3 regions of the Bradyrhizobium sp. CIAT3101 genome follow, and region 2 is predicted to be linked to each of the others. Evidence: riboswitches for the same ligand, from Rfam matches in the RefSeq annotation. Region 2 holds a riboswitch; each other region holds the start of a gene.
The links. Region 2 has a riboswitch for cobalamin ahead of QA645_RS28690 (DUF1636 domain-containing protein). Riboswitches for the same ligand answer to the same signal wherever they lie in the genome.
Positions count from the first base shown of each region.

Region 1: linked by a shared signal. The riboswitch ahead of QA645_RS38580 (ribonucleoside-diphosphate reductase subunit alpha) and the one ahead of QA645_RS28690 (DUF1636 domain-containing protein) in region 2 are both predicted to bind cobalamin.
Region 3: linked by a shared signal. The riboswitch ahead of QA645_RS20785 (TonB-dependent receptor) and the one ahead of QA645_RS28690 (DUF1636 domain-containing protein) in region 2 are both predicted to bind cobalamin.

Region 1 is NZ_CP121634.1:8,249,635-8,255,386, reverse strand. Features, by position in the region: gene QA645_RS38580 (ribonucleoside-diphosphate reductase subunit alpha) at 1-2,377, opposite strand, end outside; cobalamin riboswitch at 2,498-2,712, opposite strand; gene QA645_RS38575 (HAD hydrolase-like protein) at 3,400-4,080, shown strand; gene QA645_RS38570 (extracellular solute-binding protein) at 4,521-5,752, shown strand, end outside.
Region 2 is NZ_CP121634.1:6,052,416-6,058,167, forward strand. Features, by position in the region: gene cobN (cobaltochelatase subunit CobN) at 1-1,501, opposite strand, end outside; gene cobW (cobalamin biosynthesis protein CobW) at 1,501-2,535, opposite strand; gene QA645_RS28690 (DUF1636 domain-containing protein) at 2,532-2,906, opposite strand; cobalamin riboswitch at 3,002-3,222, opposite strand; gene cobO (cob(I)yrinic acid a,c-diamide adenosyltransferase) at 3,263-3,898, shown strand; gene QA645_RS28700 (cobyric acid synthase) at 3,922-5,370, shown strand; gene cobD (threonine-phosphate decarboxylase CobD) at 5,359-5,752, opposite strand, start outside.
Region 3 is NZ_CP121634.1:4,409,937-4,415,688, reverse strand. Features, by position in the region: gene QA645_RS20790 (Cj0069 family protein) at 73-1,131, shown strand; cobalamin riboswitch at 1,412-1,619, shown strand; gene QA645_RS20785 (TonB-dependent receptor) at 2,039-4,174, shown strand; gene QA645_RS20780 (nuclear transport factor 2 family protein) at 4,264-4,713, opposite strand; gene QA645_RS20775 (ribonuclease activity regulator RraA) at 4,715-5,494, opposite strand; gene QA645_RS20770 (mandelate racemase/muconate lactonizing enzyme family protein) at 5,508-5,752, opposite strand, start outside.

The DNA of each region.
Region 1 (5,752 bases), 2.2 Mb from region 2:
AGAGGTTTTGATAGTTTGGCTCGATCGACTGCGACACGCCGCAGATGTTGGAGATCGTTGCCGTTGGCGCGATCGCCATGACATTGGAGTTGCGCATGCCGCCAGCGACGACCTTCTTGCGCAGGCGATCCCAGTCCAGGGTCGAGGAGCGGTCGACATCGAGTCCGCCGCGGGCATCCTTAAGAAGTTGGATAGAGTCGAGCGGCAAAATACCTTTCGACCAGAGCGAGCCCGCGAAGCTCGGATAGCGTCCGCGTTCGGTTGCGAGATCTGACGACGCCTCGATGGCGTGGAAGGAGATCGCCTCCATGCTGATATCCGCAAACGTGACCGCCTTATCCGACGCGATCGGGATGCGCTGGAGCTGAAGCGCCTCCTGGAAGCCCATCAGGCCGAGACCTACCGGGCGGTGGCGCATGTTGGACCGACGCGCCTCCGGGATGGTGTATAAGTTAATGTCGATGACGTTGTCGAGCATCCGCACAGCGGTCCTAACCGTCCGCTTCAGCTTGGCATGGTCGACCCCGTCGGCGCCGACATGACTAAGCAGATTGACGGAGCCGAGATTGCAAACGGCGACCTCATCGGCCGAAGTGTTTAGCGTGATCTCGGTGCAAAGATTCGAGGAATGGATCACGCCCATGTGGCGCTGTGGCGAGCGCAGGTTGCAGGGGTCTTTGAAGGTAATCCAGGGATGGCCGGTTTCGAACAACATGGTCAACATGCGACGCCAAAGGTCGGTGGCGCGCACTGTTTTAAAGAGGCGCATGCCGCCGGCCTTCGCTCTCGCTTCATAGGCCTCGTAGGCCGTCCTGAATGTCTCGCCGTAGAGATCATGCAAGTCTGGCGTCTCGTCCGGCGAGAACAGCGTCCACTCGCCGTCGGCATCGACGCGCTGCATGAACAGGTCCGGCACCCAGTTCGCGGTGTTCATGTCGTGGGTGCGGCGGCGGTCGTCGCCTGTGTTCTTGCGAAGATCGAGGAATTCCTCGATGTCGAGGTGCCAGGTTTCAAGGTAAGCGCAGACCGCGCCCTTGCGCTTTCCACCCTGGTTGACGGCGATCGCGGTGTCGTTGGCAACTTTGAGGAACGGGATGATGCCCTGGCTCTCGCCATTGGTGCCCTTGATGTGAGCGCCTAAGCCGCGAACTGGCGTCCAGTCATTGCCGAGGCCACCCGAATATTTGGCGAGCAACGCATTGTCCTTGATCGATTTGAAAATGCCGTCGAGATTATCGGCGACGGTGGTGAGAAAGCAGGACGACAACTGCGGATGCAGCGTGCCAGAATTGAACAGGGTGGGTGTCGAGGCCATAAAGTCGAAAGATGACAATAGATCGTAGAACTCGATCGCCTTTGCCTCGCGATCGATCTCGCGCAGCGCCAGCCCCATCGCAACCCGCATGAAGAAAGCCTGCGGCAGTTCGATCCGTTTGCCGTGCTGATGCAGGAAGTAGCGGTCGTAAAGCGTCTGAAGTCCGAGGAACTGGAAGTTCAGGTCGCGTTCCGGCTTCAGCGCCGCCGCTATGCTGTGGAGATCGAAGCGGGCGAGTTCGGGATCGAGCAGCTCGGCGGCGATCCCGACTTTCACATAGGTCGGAAAGTATTCAGCATAGCGCGTCGCCATGTCCGCTTGCGAGGCCGACGTCGCAACGCCATGAACGCGCGAGAGTACCTCGCCGCGGAGCTTGTCGAGCAGCAAACGGGCGCTGACGTAAGCATAGTTTGGCTCGTGCTCGACCAGCGTGCGTGCTGCCATGATCAAAGCCTGCGCTAGCTCGTCCTGGCTGATGCCGTCGTAGAGATTGCGGGTGGTCTCTGCCAGCACCGGCTTCACAGCGACGCCATCGAGGCCGGCGCAGGCTTCGCCGATGATCAGCGCGAGGCGACTGGTATCCAGCCCGACACGCGAACCATCCGCCAACGTGACGTGAAGGGTCGAATCGCTGGCGGGCGTCGGCTGCGCGGCTGCCTCCTGGGCTCGCTGACGCGTGCGCTCTTCGCGATACAACACATAGGCGCGTGCGACCTTGTGGTTCTCACTACGCATCAAGGCGAGTTCGACCCGATCCTGAACATCCTCGATGTGGAAGGTGCGTCCTTCGCTGGCGCGCCGCATCAGCGCGGTGACGACCTCGGCGGTCAATTGCTCAACGCTCTCATGCACGCGGCGCGAGGCGGTTGCCGTGGTGCCTTCGACGGCCAGAAAGGCCTTGGTCATGGCCACCGCAATCTTGGCAGAGTCAAACGGGGTCACCTTGCCGTTGCGGCGGATGATCTGCATGGCCGGCTCGCTGGAAGCACCCGCAAGTGACTGTGGACGGAAGTGGATGATGGGTGCGGATGCGGTGTCCGCGTCATGTAGGTTCAGTGACATCAATAGGCCCCGTGATGCGTGTTGTGTTTGAACGGGGCTGTAGGCAAGGGCGCTGCAAAAACGCCGGCACTGGAGGTGCCGAACAGTGCATGCAAGCGACCGCCGGGACACCCCGCCCGTGGACGTTCTGATCATCACGGCAGGTCTCCTGGCTCGCAGGTCGTTGCACTTCCTGTCTTCCCGGCGCAGTCGCACCAGTGACGTCGTTCGGAAGCAGCTCGCTGCTGACAGTTGCGGGGGCAGCGCCGGAATTCCGCGCGCAAGGCGCAGTTCACCGGCTTCCCTCTTAGCCACTAGATCTTGCAATCAAGTGGACCGTGATGCCGATATGTAGTGACTCTCGGGACGCGCTGTCAACAGCTGATGAACGTACCGGCGCGGATTTGCTTGTGGAGTGCTGAAATCTCAGGGGCTTCTGCTTCTGACCTCTCTTGATTCCGATGGGCGTTGTCATCGACACCGAGAGAGCGGCCAGGCTTGCGCAGCCGCGTTAGCGAGTCGGCCACGAATTTGGCTCTCTCCTTTCTAGGACAGTGAAGTTTGGAAGGACTCCGTCCGGTTAGCCTTTGCTATTTAGTACCGATGTCGCGTTCCAGACAATGTGTTGCGACTTCGACGAGTTGTGAGCAATGCCGCTTCACAAGACTGTCGTGTTTTTCGGGTGATGACCGGTGAGATGGGTCGAGTCACTTTGTTTGTGCAGTGGTACGACGCTTGCTTAAGATCGTCAGACGATGTGTTCACGTAGCCTATGCCGAACTTATCCTCGCGCAGAGGCTGCGCTCCTCAACAAGAAGATTATCATGTCGGATGTTTCCCGCTCGTTTCTCTCACGCTAACCCGTATCCCATCTGCCCTTCCTAGTTCTCGTATCGTCGCTAACGTGCAAGCATGATGGTATCGATCTCTCATCATCCACGTTCGAGATGCTAACGGCAGAAGGGCAGAAGCGTGCGAATAGAATCTTGCGGAATTCAACGGCGGATCTTCCCTATGCGCAATCCACTCCTGAAAGTCGAATCATGAAACCTGCTCTTGTATTCGATTGGAATGGCACGTTGCTCGACGATGCGCACGTGCTACTACAGACGACGAATACAATACTGGATCGCTTTGGTCGCAGAACTATCGATATGGCTACGTTTCGCGACCACTGCGATGTCCCGCTTTCTATCCTCTATCGCAGTCTGGGAATGTCGGACTCGGAAATTGCCGACATGGATCGAGATGCGGGTGCAATGTTTCACGACACCTACGAACATTTTGCGGGCAAAACTGATCTGCGCGAAGGCGCTCGTAGAATTCTGGAAATCGCGCGCCAGCAAGACGCTTCGTCCATCATCGTGAGTAACCATATCGCTGAGCCTCTCCGATCGCAATTGCGAAGGCTTGGAATTAATGACTACATTAATGAGGTGATCGCTTTTGAAAGCCGCGCCACGCAGTTCAAGTCAATGACCAAAGGGGAGCGGCTTCGTCGCTATATTCAAGAGAATGACATCAAGCCTTCGGCGACCTTTATCATCGGCGATATGCCAGTCGAAACGAATATTGCTCGCGACCTCGGGCTCATAAGCGTATCCATTACCGGCGGATTTGTCTCCGATTCGCGATTGCAGGCAGCAGAACCGGACTACATCATTCGCAGCCATCACGAGCTGTTGCCGATTCTGCAGGGGCATGGCTTTTTCCGGGATGCATAAGCGATAATCAAAGAACAATACCTGTTGTCCTGTTGGAGCGATGCCGCATGCGCCGTCACTAGGCTGAGAATGCCACGACCGGCGCGTTATAGAGCGTCGCGTTTATTGTAGCGGCTAGGAATGGAATTGAACTATTCTGCCGGTTTTCTCGCGGCAGGGCTGCGCGAGTTCGCGCACTTGGGCCATTCCGGTTGATGACATTCCGGGCCGCCTATCAGCCGGTTCGCCACGATGACGGTCCGGCACCGAGAGCTACCGCCGCGCCTACCGATCCAAGACGTAGTTGGCTCGTCATTCTCACATTACCCAAACTTACCCAATCTTCGTCTGGAAAGGCCGCTTACGGCTGATAGCGGCGGCTAGCCTTCACGCTGCTGCGGCCTCTGCAAGAGGAGAGGCACGTGGGTTTGTGGGCCAAAGAGCCCATATCGGAGGGGAACATGCTAAGGACACTCGCCGTTTTGCGCGGCCATTCGGCCAATTTTATCAAGAAAGCTCTTATCTGCTCCATGCTTTTGGCCGGAGCGGCCATCACCCAAGCTAATGCGGACGACATCAACTGGCGCCAATTCGAAGGCACATCGATCGTCTGGGCCTACGACATTCATCCCTATGCCGATGCGGTCGCGGCCCAGTTGCCCGAATTCGAGAAACTCTCCGGCATCAAAGTGACGCCCGAGCTTTATCCGGACGACGCCTATTGGAATAAGCTGACCATCCAGCTCAGCACAAAATCGCCGAGCTGGGACGTCGTGGGGACGGGCATTCAACCGGCCTGGGATCTTGCGCCAGGCCAATTGCTCGAGCCACTCGACCGTTATCTAAACGATCCTAAACTCACCGCGGCCGGCTACGACTACAAAGATTTCTTCCCTGCCTTGCGGGATGCCCTGACCTGGAAGGTCAAGGAAGGGCAGATCGAGCCGGGAAGCGGGCAGGTGTGGGCCATCCCACATGGCTTCGAGAACATCCAGCTGTTCTATCGCAAGGACATCCTGGACAAGCACGGCATCAAGGTCCCGACCACGCCGCCGGAAATGTCCGTCGCTTGCGAGAAGCTCAGGGCTGCGGACCCCGCGATCACACCTTTGGGCGTGCGCGGTGTGCGGTTTTGGAGCAGCATCCACACCGCTGTGATCTCGATTGCCAGGTCCTACGGCGTGCATGATTTCATCATCAAGAATGGAAAGCTAGACACAGGCCTAGATGCACCCGAGTCTATCGCGTTTCACAAGGACTATGTGGACATGATCAAGAAATGCGCGGCTTTGTCCTTTGCCAACGACAACTGGTACCAAGTTGTCGATGGCATCAGTTCAGGACGCACGGCGATGGCGATCGATTCTAATATGTTCGGGTTTTGGAATGATGTGGCCGGCAAGCCCGCCTCAGGCAAGATCGCATTCGCGCCCCCCTTGCGGGCTCCGAACGGCAAGAACTTCGAATCCAACATCTGGATCTGGTCTCTTGCGATCAACGCTGCTTCTCAAAAGAAGGCGGCAGCCTGGCTGTTCATCCAGTGGGCAACCTCAAAGCAGGTCGAGCTGAACGGTGCTGTCGCTGGCAAGCTCGTCAACTCTCCGCGCGCCTCGACGTGGAGCGACAAGGCTTGGCTTGAATACGCGGCAAAGCCTGAGTTCAATAACTTCGTCGACACGTTCAAGACCGTGCA
Region 2 (5,752 bases):
GATCGTGGTAGTCGGAATCGCGTGTCGTCGCATCGCCGCGCTCGGCTTGGACCGCGAAGATCGATTGGCCGCAGGCAATCGCGGCGAAGTGGAATGCGCCATCGCGGCAGCTCGGATCGCTCTCCGGCGCGCCCCACGCTTGCGCGAGATCGTCCTGCAGGCCCTGAGGAAGACGCGCGAGCATCGCGCGGTACGCGGCGACGCTCCAGCTCAGATGCTGGTTCAGCAACGTCTCGCCCAGCGCACGGACCGGCGCGACATCGAAGCCGGCCTCAGCGAGATCGGCCACCATCGCCTCGACCGAGGCAAGCGCGTCGAGACCGACCGCATGCGCGATCTGGTGCGGACGTCCGGGATAGTTCGAGAGCACAATGGCCAGCCGCTTCTCGGCGGCCGGTGTCTCCGCAAGCCGCCGCCAGGCCGCAACGCGGGCGGCGATGGCATTCACGCGCTCCTCGTCCGGCTGATGCGCCAGATGCGAGAACTGCAGATCCGGATCGCGCGCGGCAGCCGATTTGAAACTCACCACGCCCGCGAACAGCCGGCCGTCGACCTCGGGCAGAACCACATGCATCGCGAGGTCACCGGGCGACAGGCCGCGCAGCGACTCCGCCCAATCCTCACGGCGCGCCGATGAGAGCGCGACCTGGAACACCGGACATGACGCGGCATCGAACGGCGTCGTGCCGTCGTCGCCCATCGCCGAGAACGCCGTCGCATTGACGATCGCAGCCGGAGGATTCTTGGCGAGATGGTCCCGCAACCAATCTGCGACGCCCGCAGCCTTCAGCGAGGTCACGAACACGCCGTGCGCGTCAAAGCCCTTCTCGCGCAGAGCAGCGATCAGTGCATCGACCGGGCCGGTGTCCGCGGCGGTGAGATAGGAGCGATAGAACGTCACCAGCGCGCGCGGCTTTCCTTCGCCCGTCAACGGCGCGGCGATCACGCCACGTGCGGGATCGTAGAAACCCATCTCGGGCACGTTCATCTCGCCGACGACGGGCCCGGCATAGAGACCCGAGGCCAGCGCGAGCTGCGCGATCGCGGCTTGCGCCGCAACGGGACCACCGGTGTCGCAGAGCACTTTCAGCCGGCGCAGCGTCGAGACCGGCAAGGTGGAGTACGCATCGAGCCGCGTGTCGTCGCGACCATCGGCCGGCAGCACGGCGAGCACGATGTTGCGATCTCTTGCCAGCTGCTGGAGCGCCGCGAGGCCATAGGGCCAATAGGACTCACCGCCGATCAGCCGCACCAGAATGCCGCGCGCCTGCGACAGCGTGCGCTCGACATAGGTATCGACCGAGAGGGGATGACGGAGCTCCGCGAGGTTCGCCAGGCGCAGCGACGGCAGGCTGTTGCGGCCGCGCCGCCAGCCGGCCGCAAACGCCGCCAGATCGGAATCCGAGTACGAGAGCACCACGAGATCGGCCGGGTCCTGGCCGATGTCCCTTGGCGTCGCGGTCTCTTCCAGACCGCGGCTCTCGCGGAAGACGACGTGCATCAGACTCCCAATCCCGCCTTGATCGCGGCCTCATCGATATCGCCGTGCTCGCCGATCACGACGAGCTTCGATTGCCTGCCGCCCGCGCCCCAGGGCTTGTCGAACTGGTGGCGCACGCGCTCGCCGACCGCCTGCAGCAGCAGGCGCATCGGCTTGCCCGCCACTGCGATGTAGCCCTTGGCGCGCAGCACGTTCTGCTCGCGGGCCAGCTTCTGGACGGATGCGACCAGCGCATCGACGTCAGTCACTTCAGGCAGATCAATCACGACCGAAGCAAAATCGTCGTGCTCGTGCTCTTCCTCGCCGTCATGGTGCGAGGGGCGCGCGGCGAGATCGTTCTCGGCGGCGGCGCCGAGACCAAGAATGACGCGCGCGTCGATCGCGCCGTCGGTGATGGGCAGCATCGGCACGCGGCGCGGCATCTCGGCGGTAATCAGCGCCTTGGCGGCCTCGATGCCGGCGCTGCCGGCCAGATCGGCCTTGGTCAGCAGCACGATATCGGCACAGGCGATCTGGTCTTCGAACACCTCCGACAGCGGCGTCTCGTGATCGAGATTTTCGTCGGCCGCGCGCTGTGCTTCGACAGCAACCGGATCCGGCGCGAAGCGACCGGCGGCGACAGCCTCGGCATCGGCCAGTGCGATCACGCCGTCGACCGTGATCCGCGAGCGGATCTCCGGCCAGTCGAACGCCTTCAGCAGCGGCTTCGGCAGAGCCAGCCCCGAGGTCTCGATCAGGATGTGATCGGGCCTCACCGGCCGCGCCAGCAGCTTCTCCATGGTCGGAATGAAGTCGTCGGCGACGGTGCAGCAGATGCAGCCGTTTGCGAGCTCGACGATGTTCTCCTCCGGGCAGTTCGCATCGGCGCAGGACTTCAGGATCTCGCCGTCGACGCCCTCGCTGCCGAACTCGTTGACGAGCACCGCGAGCTTCTTGCCGTTGGGATTGCTGAGCAGATGCTGGATCAGCGTGGTCTTGCCAGAGCCGAGAAAACCGGTGACGACCGTCACAGGGACTTTTGCGAGCGAATTCATTCGGCGGCCTCCGGCAACACGGCAATGGGGGGAATGCGGGCAAGCGACTGCTTGCGAAAGATTTCCGGCCGACTGCGCCAGGGCACGAGGCCGTCGGGCGCGGCGGCATAGGCGACAGCGCCCGCGACCACGTCCTGCGCGTTGGCATCCGACAGCCGGCCATAGACATAGGACCAGCGGCCGGGCGCGCTCAGCGCGACCGAGCAGCCCTGGCTGCATGCAGACAGGCATTCGACGGGAACCACATTGACACCGTCGGGCACGCCGGCCTCGAGGATCGCACCATGCAGACGCTTGCCGGGCGTAACCTCGCCCTCGCCAAGCGTCTGGCCGGCGCGGCAGGTGATGCAGACATGCAGTGTGACGGTCATCGCCTCTTCCAGAAGTAACAGCGGGAGGCGAAGAGGCTCACGAACCTTCTCTGCGAAGGCCCGTTTCCCCGTCGCGGAACACCCCGTCCGCCGGTCCAAAAATCGTCCGCGCTGGCAGGTCTCCCGGCTTGCGGAGCAGGGTTTCCCCTTCGATCCCCGCCTTCCCGATCCGCAAGTAGGATCAGTGGCTTTGGGCATCTCTCCGGTCACGGTCGCGGGGGCGGCTGCAGTTTGGACCCAAATCTTGCCGATTCGGACCCTATCGCATTCCCTCTTCGCCTGTCATAGGACAGGAACCAACGCCGGGTCACCATTTGCCCCCGGCCGCCTCTTGTCAAGCCGAAGGACCCTGTCAGATGAAGCCTGAGCCGGACACCCAGACGGCCGAGGAAACCGACGCCAAGCACGCCGCGAAAATGGCGAGAATCAAGGTCGCCCGCGACAAGATCATGGCGACCAAGAGCGGCGAAAAGGGCCTCGTCATCGTCCACACCGGCGCCGGCAAGGGCAAGTCCTCCTCCGCGTTCGGCATGATCGTCCGTTGCGTCGCCCATGGCTTTCCCTGCGCGGTCGTGCAGTTCATCAAGGGCGCCTGGGACACTGGCGAGCGGCGCCTGCTGACCGGGCATTTCGGCGAGCTCTGCCAGTTCCACGCCATGGGCGAAGGCTTCACCTGGGAGACGCAGGACCGCGCCCGCGACATCGCGGCGGCGCGCGCCGGCTGGGAGAAGGCCAAGGAGCTGATCCTCGATGCCAATCTGCGCATGGTCGTGCTCGACGAGATCAACATCGCGCTGCGCTATGACTATCTCGACATCGCGGAGGTCGTCGACTTCCTGAAGACCTCGAAGCCGCCGATGACGCATGTCGTGCTCACCGGGCGCAACGCCAAGGACGAGCTGATCGAGATCGCCGATCTCGTCACCGAGATGACGCTGGTGAAACATCCGTTCCGCTCGGGCATCAAGGCGCAGGCCGGCGTCGAGTTCTGACGACGCCAAGCTCTGAAAAAACCATGGCACGCGCATTGATGATCCAGGGGGCCGGCTCGGACGTGGGCAAATCGCTCATCGTCGCCGGCCTCGCGCGCGCGTTCACGCGACGCGGCCTGCGCGTGCTCCCGTTCAAGCCGCAGAACATGTCGAACAATGCCGCCGTCACCGTCGATGGCGGCGAAATCGGCCGTGCGCAGGCGCTGCAGGCGCTCGCCGCAGGCGTCGAGCCGCACACCGACATGAACCCGGTGCTGCTGAAACCCGAGACCGATGTCGGCGCACAGGTCGTCGTGCATGGCAAGCGCATCGCGACCGCACGTGCGCGCGAATATGCGGCGATGAAGCCGTCACTCATGGGCGCGGTCCTGGAGAGTTTCGAGCGCCTGAAGGCGCGCGCCGATCTGGTGCTGGTCGAAGGCGCCGGCAGTCCGGCTGAAGTGAATCTGCGCAAGGCCGACATCGCCAATATGGGCTTTGCCCGCAAGGCGGACGTCCCCGTCGTGCTGGTCGGCGACATCGATCGCGGCGGCGTCATCGCGCAACTCGTCGGCATCAGGACGGTGATCGACCCCGATGATGCCGCGATGATCCAGGGGTTTGTCATCAACAAATTCCGTGGCGATCCCGCGCTGTTCGACGATGGCTACAAGCTGATCGCGCAGAAGACCGCATGGCGCGGCTTCGGCGTGCTGCCCTGGTTTCCGCGCGCCGGCGAGCTGCCGGCCGAGGATGCGCTCGGCCTGAGCGACGCGCGCAAGCCCGGACAATGCAAGATCGCCTGCCTCGCGCTGTCGCGGATCGCCAATTTCGACGACCTCGATCCGCTCAAGCTCGAGCCGGGCGTGGATCTCGTGATGGTGCGTCCGGGCGAAGCGATTCCCGGCGACGTCAGGCTCGTCATCATCCCCGGCTCAAAATCCACCCGCGGCGATCTTGCCTTCCTGCGCGCGCAGGGATGGGACATAGATCTGCTCGCGCATCACCGCAGGGGCGGCCACGTGCTCGGCCTCTGCGGCGGGTACCAGATGCTCGGACGCAGCGTCGCCGATCCTGATGGCATTGAAGGGCCCGCGGGCGACACGCCGGGCCTCGGCCTTCTGGATGTCCAGACGGTGATGAGCCCGCAGAAGACGCTGACGCGTGTCGCGGCCGTGCATGCGGCGACGGATCAGCCGATCCAGGCCTACGAAATCCACATCGGTCGCACCGACGGGACCGATCGCGCACGGCCATTCGCCAAACTGAACGGCGAGCCGGAAGGCGCGATCTCGCGCGATGGGCGCGTGCAAGGCAGCTATCTGCACGGCCTGTTCACATCGGATGAGTTTCGCAGGGCGTACCTCGCGCAGCTCGACATTCCCGTGGGCAACGAGCCGTACCACGCCAGGGTCGAGAGCGCGCTCGATGCGCTGGCCGATCACATCGAGCAGCATCTCGACGTCGAAGGCCTGCTCGCGCTAGCGCGCTAGGACCTCGGCAAGGCGCGACCATTCGGCCTCGGCGCCCGGAAGACCCAGGCGCAACCATGAGGGGTTTTGCGCAAAGACGCGGGACCAGATCTGGCCGTGCGCCAGCTTTTCCTGCGCGGCAAGCGCGTCCGGCGTTTCGTAGAGACGAAACAGCGGCGCGCCGCCGACCAGCCGCCAGCCGTGAGGCTGCACCATGGCGTCGAGACGAACACAGTCATGCGCAAGCCGCTCCGACGTCGCCTTGGCCCAGACATCGTCACGCAAGGCACGGCAGCCGATCGCGATCGCGGCTCCGGAGACCGGCCATGGACCTGACGCCGCCGCGAGCTTGCCGATGTCGGCCGAGTCGCCGATCACGAACCCAAGCCGCAGGCCGGCAAGA
Region 3 (5,752 bases), 1.6 Mb from region 2:
GTGGGGACAAGGCAGACTCCCCGTGAGACTTCGGTCCAAGTCTGCGCAGCACGCAATTCGTGGAGCTTGCGCATGGACACAACATCCCCTCACCAATATTCCGTAGCTATTCTTTCACGAGGCGACGCAGGCGCGCGCCTCAACACAACGGCACAGAACAGTCGTTTCGTCCGCGTTTTCGAAGCCCTCGCCGCCGCCGGCATCGCGGCACACCCCGCCATCTACGACGAAAGCTTCAGTGATGCGGTCCGCGAGCAATTGCTTGCGGTCGACGGCGTGCTGGTCTGGGCCGATCCGATCCACCAGGGAAAGACGCGCGCTGAGCTGGACGCCTTGCTGCGCGACGTCGCAGCGCGCGTCCCGTGGGTCAGCGCGCATCCAGACGTCATCCTGAAGATGGGCGTCAAGGAGGTGCTCTACCGGACGCGCAATCTCGGTTGGGGCGCCGACACCCATCGCTACGACAGCGCGGCCGCCTTCGCAGCGGAATTTCCACCACGGCTGCGGGCCGACGGCCCGCGCGTGCTCAAGCAAAATCGCGGCAACGGCGGCCAGGGCGTCTGGAAGGTCGAGGCGCTACCAAATGCGACCCCGGCGGTTCGCGTGCTCCATGCGCTGCGCGGCAGCCACCCGGAGGACATGCCGCTCGATGCCTTCATCGCGCGATGCGAACCCTATTTCGGCTGGGGCGGCTGCATCATCGATCAGCCGTTTCAACCGCGCCTGCCCGACGGAATGATCCGCTGCTACATGAGCGGCGCCAGGGTCGCAGGCTTCGGCCATCAACTGATCAAGGCCTTGATCCCTCCACCACCGCAAGGACCGGATGCACCTGAGGCACAACCGGGGCCGCGGATCATGCACGGACCCGACGCACCATCATTCCAGGCGCTGCGGCGGCGGATGGAGGACGAATGGACGCCGCAGATGATGAAGCTGCTGGCCATCGACGAAGCATCGCTGCCGGTGATCTGGGACGCCGACTTCCTCTTCGGGCCCCGCGACGCGGATGGCGCCGACAGTTATGTTCTCTGCGAGATCAATGCGAGCTCGTGCTTCGCTATCCCCGATGAGGCGCCGCCGGCGATCGCCCGGACGGTTCGCGAGCGATTGGTGGGCGCCGGGCGATAATTGCTCCGAAGCAAGCCGATCGCCTTCAAATGCAATTCACTTGGCCGGGCTGCAAGATCACGCAGTCCGGCGCGGTGCTGCCGCAGCATGTCGCTTCGCAGCCGCTGACCAGCGCGTCTCGGCGGCCTTAATCGTCTTCGGCGGCCTCTACACCGGCTGGACGGGTTTGCACGAACTGATGACGTGACGAGATCGTTGCCAAAGTGACACGGTCCGTCGCCATCGCTCCTCGTTGCGACATTCTGGCCCACCCCCGGTGTTGACCTGCCCGACCGCGGATGCCAATTTTTCGCTCGGTAGTGTCCGCAAGGACTATCCAAGGGAATGCGGTGCGTCCACGTCAGTGGGCAATTCCGCGGCTGCCCCCGCAACTGTAGGCGGATAGCCGACGACCAGCAAAACCACTGGAGCCCGCTTGGGCCTCTGGGAAGGTGGTCGAAGGCGATGACCCGCGAGCCAGGAAACCTGCTGCCAGCCATGAGTCACGCGCGAACGCATTGGGCGGGGTGCCCCGATGTCGGACCAGTAGCCGAAGCATCTGCCTCAATGGGCGAAAGCAGATGACAGAGGCAACCGCGGTGGCAGTTTGTTTGCGTCGCCGCAGAGCGTTGTTGTGCAACATCTTCATTTTCGTGCTGGCGTTACGCTAGGGTTTTCGCGTGCTTTCCTGATCTCGCTGCTTTCTTCGGTGTCGCTGTCGTCGGCAGCGCTCGCGCAGAGCGTGACCCAGAACAGGCCGCCGGTGGAGATCGGTCCCGTGACCGTCTCTCCGTCCACGCCCAAGCCGGCTCCCGCGGTCAGCCCGGGCAACCAAAAGCCTCGCACGGCACGTCGGACCACAGGCCGCAAGCCGGCCACCTCCGTCGTTGCGCGCCCGATCGTCCCGAGCGCGAGCGCCCCGGTCGAAATGCCATTGAACACGGCCGTCGTTACCGATGTAGGCTCACGGCTCGGCATCACGGCGCGGCAGACGCCGGCGACCGTCGAGGTGATCAGCCAGCAGACCATGCAGGACCGGGGCATCAGGACCACCACCGACGTCGCCAAGGCAGCAACCGGCGTGATCGGCGGCGATGCACCCGGCGCGCCCGCGATCTTCTCGATGCGTGGCTTCAGCGGCGACCAGCTCACCACCCTCTACAACGGCATCCCGGTCGGGCCGTCGACCATGACCGGCCGCCCGATGGATGTGGCAGGCCTGCAGCAGGTCGAGATCATCAAGGGCCCGGACTCGCTGGTCGCAGGCCTCGGCGCCACCGGCGGTGCCATCAATTACGTGACCAAGGCGCCGCACACCGGCCCTGTCGTCAACGAGGCCTTCACCTCCTACGATTCCTTCAACGGCTATCGCGCCGGCTACGGCTCGGGCGGCTCGACGCTGATCGACGGCCTCGATTACCGCTTCGACATCAGCCATTTCAACGACAAGAGCTTCATCGACGACAGCTATTCGAAGCTGTCCAACGTCTCCGGCCAGCTGAACTATCGCGTCAACGACAGCCTCAAGGTCTGGGGCGCGGCCGAGTACAAGCAGGACAGCGACCGCTTCTACTGGGGCACGCCGATCGTACCGGCCAACGGGGCCGGCATCGTGCCGACCACGGGCATCGTGTCGGGGACCTGGAGTAATTATTATCTCGGCGGCGGCACGCCTGTCGCGCCCACCATCGACGCGCGCACGCTGACCACGAACTACAACGTGCTCGACAATCACAGCGGCGCCAGCGAATTGTGGCTGCGCTCCGGCTTTCAATGGGACATCACCAACAACGTCTCGCTGAAGAGCCAGGTCTACGGCTATGACGCCCACCGTCACTGGTTCAACAACGAGATCTCGTCGTTCGACCAGACCGTCGGCGGCTTCGCCGGCGCGCAGAGCATCTATCGCGAACGCCTCGCGCTGGACCACGCGCAGCGGCTCTACGGCAACATCACCGACCTCACCGTCAACTCCAACATCGGCGGCCTGGACAACCGCTTCGTCGCCACCGTCATGGCGAGCAACAACCAGTTCAACGTCTCGCAGGACACGCTGTTCTTCAATGACTACGTCGATCTGCTCAATCCGGACCGCGGGCTCTATGGCCCGCGCAGCGACGAGAAGATCTACACCCGCGTCAACACCGCCTCGCTCTCGTTCGAGGACCGGATCAAGCTGACCTCGACCTTCGCGCTGATCGGCGGCATCCGGTTCGAGGACATCAAGCTCGACAGGACACGCTTCTTCCCGGACGGCACTCTGGAGTCGGCAAAGGGCTATCCTTTCTCGACGACGTTCAATCCCATCACGGGCCGCGCCGGTTATACCTGGGACATCGCGCCCGGTGTCATTCTGTACAGCCAGTATGCGACCGCAGCCGACCCGACGGTCGCCAACATCTTCATCCTCGCGCCGTCAGTGCCGCTGCTGCTGACGACGTCGCGGACCTATGAGACCGGCGTGAAAGTGCAGTCGGCCGACAAGCGCACTGAGTTCACCTTCTCGGCCTTCGATATCGAGCGCAAGAACGTCTACATTCCCGAGAGCGGCAACCTGTTCAATGTCGCCGGCAAGATCCACTCCAAGGGCATCGAGATCGCAGCGGCGACCAATCCGATCGCCGGCCTGAAATTGTGGGGTAACGTCGCCTTCCTGCAGTCGCATTTCGTCGATTTCAACTACGTCGACAGCAGCGGTGTATTCCAATCCTATGCCGGCAATACGCCGCCCAACGTTCCGAATTTCGTCGCCAATGCGGGCGCATCGTATCGGTTCGAGACGGCGCTGCCGGTCGAGATCGGCGCCTCGATGCGCCATGTCGGAGACCGCTTCAACTACCAGGACAACATGGTCGTCATGAACGCCTACACCACGTTCGACGCGTTCGCGTTCGTCGACATCCCGAAAACCTACTTCACGGGTGTCGAGAACACGCGGCTGTCGTTCCGCGTCCGCAACCTGACCAACAAGCTCTACGCGGCCTGGGGCGATCCGGGGTACACGGACCAGATCATCCTGGGCGCACCGCGCAGCTACGAGGTGGCCGCGTCGTTCAAGTGGTGATTTTCGTCAGGTGCGGCAGGGTCAGCAGGATCACGCCGGCGATCGCACGGATGGTTCGCGAGCGATTGGTGGGCGCGAGACAGTAAGCGCTATTTGTGCGAGAGGTGATAACCCCGCTTCTCATAGTCGAACGCCACGAGCTCGCAGATCCGAACCGAAGGATCTGCGGGCGCGGCGTAGTAGGCCCGGATCTCCTTGATGCGTCCGCTCTCCGTGTCGAAAACGTACCATTCGTCACCACGAAGCGCGGTGCCCTGCTTGCGCTTCCAATGGGTCCATTCGATCACGGCTTCGGGTGCCGTCGACGAGCACAGGATCTTTTCGATGGTCCATTGCGAGCCGAGGTTTTCGACACACCATATCCATTTGTGCGCGATCGTCTCGGCGCCGCGCCATGGAATGTCCGGCAGGCCGGGTGGAAAGTAGTGCACGGCGTCTGCGGTGAAGCACGACATCAGGGCATCGTGGTCTGCGGCGTTGCAGGCCTCGAAATAGCGACGGATGGTCGCCTCCATGGCGGCGGGTGATGTCTTGCTCATCTCATGCTCCTGCCCGAATGGTCGTCGCTCGCGCCGGATCGGCGCCGGCCTTCTTCCAGGCCTCGAAATCGGCGCGCACGGAGGGCGTCGGCGGGTAGACGCCATAGAGCGGCTCGCCAGCACCGATGCGATACGACAAGTACTTCTCCAGCTGGTCGCGCCGCTCGCAGAGATCGGCCATCTCGGCCGCCAGATGCCGCGGCACGACAGTGACGCCGTCACCATCGCCGACGATGATGTCGCCGGGATAGACCGCGACGTCAGCGCAGGCGATCGGGACATTGAGGTCCGCGACGCGATGATAGGACAACCGCGTCGAGGCCGTGACCTGCCGCGCATAGGCCGGGAAATCGAGCTGCGCCAGTTCCTGGCCGTCACGAAATGCGCCGTCAGTGACGATCGCGGCCGCACCGCGCACCTTCATACGCGTCGGCAGCATGGCCCCTGCCGATGCCGCACGCGGATCGTTGCGGCTGTCGATCACCAGCACATGGCCCGGCGGAATGTTCTCGACCGCTTCCCATTGCAGATTGTCTGCGTTCGGATGCGGCGTGAGCGTCTCGATGGTGTCGAGATCTTCGCGCGCCGGAATCATGCGCATGGTGAAGGCTTCGCCGGCAAATCGGACCGCGTCCTTGTTCATCGGCACCAACCCGACCAGGAAGCACTGGCGCAGGCCTTTCTTGAACAGCTCGGTGGTCAGCGATCCCGAGGAGACATCCTTCAATCGCTGGATGACGGAGGGATCGAGGGGTTGAAGTTTTGCCTTCGGCTCGTACATGGCGTTTCCTCCGTCAGGGGCGCTTTCCGACTTCGTGGACGTCGCGGGTCCAGGCCCGCCCCTGCTCCGACAGGCTGAAGCCGAGGCCGGGCCGGTTTGGCACGATCATGCGACCGTTCACGACCTCCAGCTTCTCGTTGAACATCGCTTCCGACCACTCGAAATGCTCGACCCAGGGCTCGCGCGCGTAGGCAGCCGTCAAGTGCAGATGGATCTCCATGCAGTAGTGCGGCGCGAGCTGAAGCTTCTTGTGGTCGG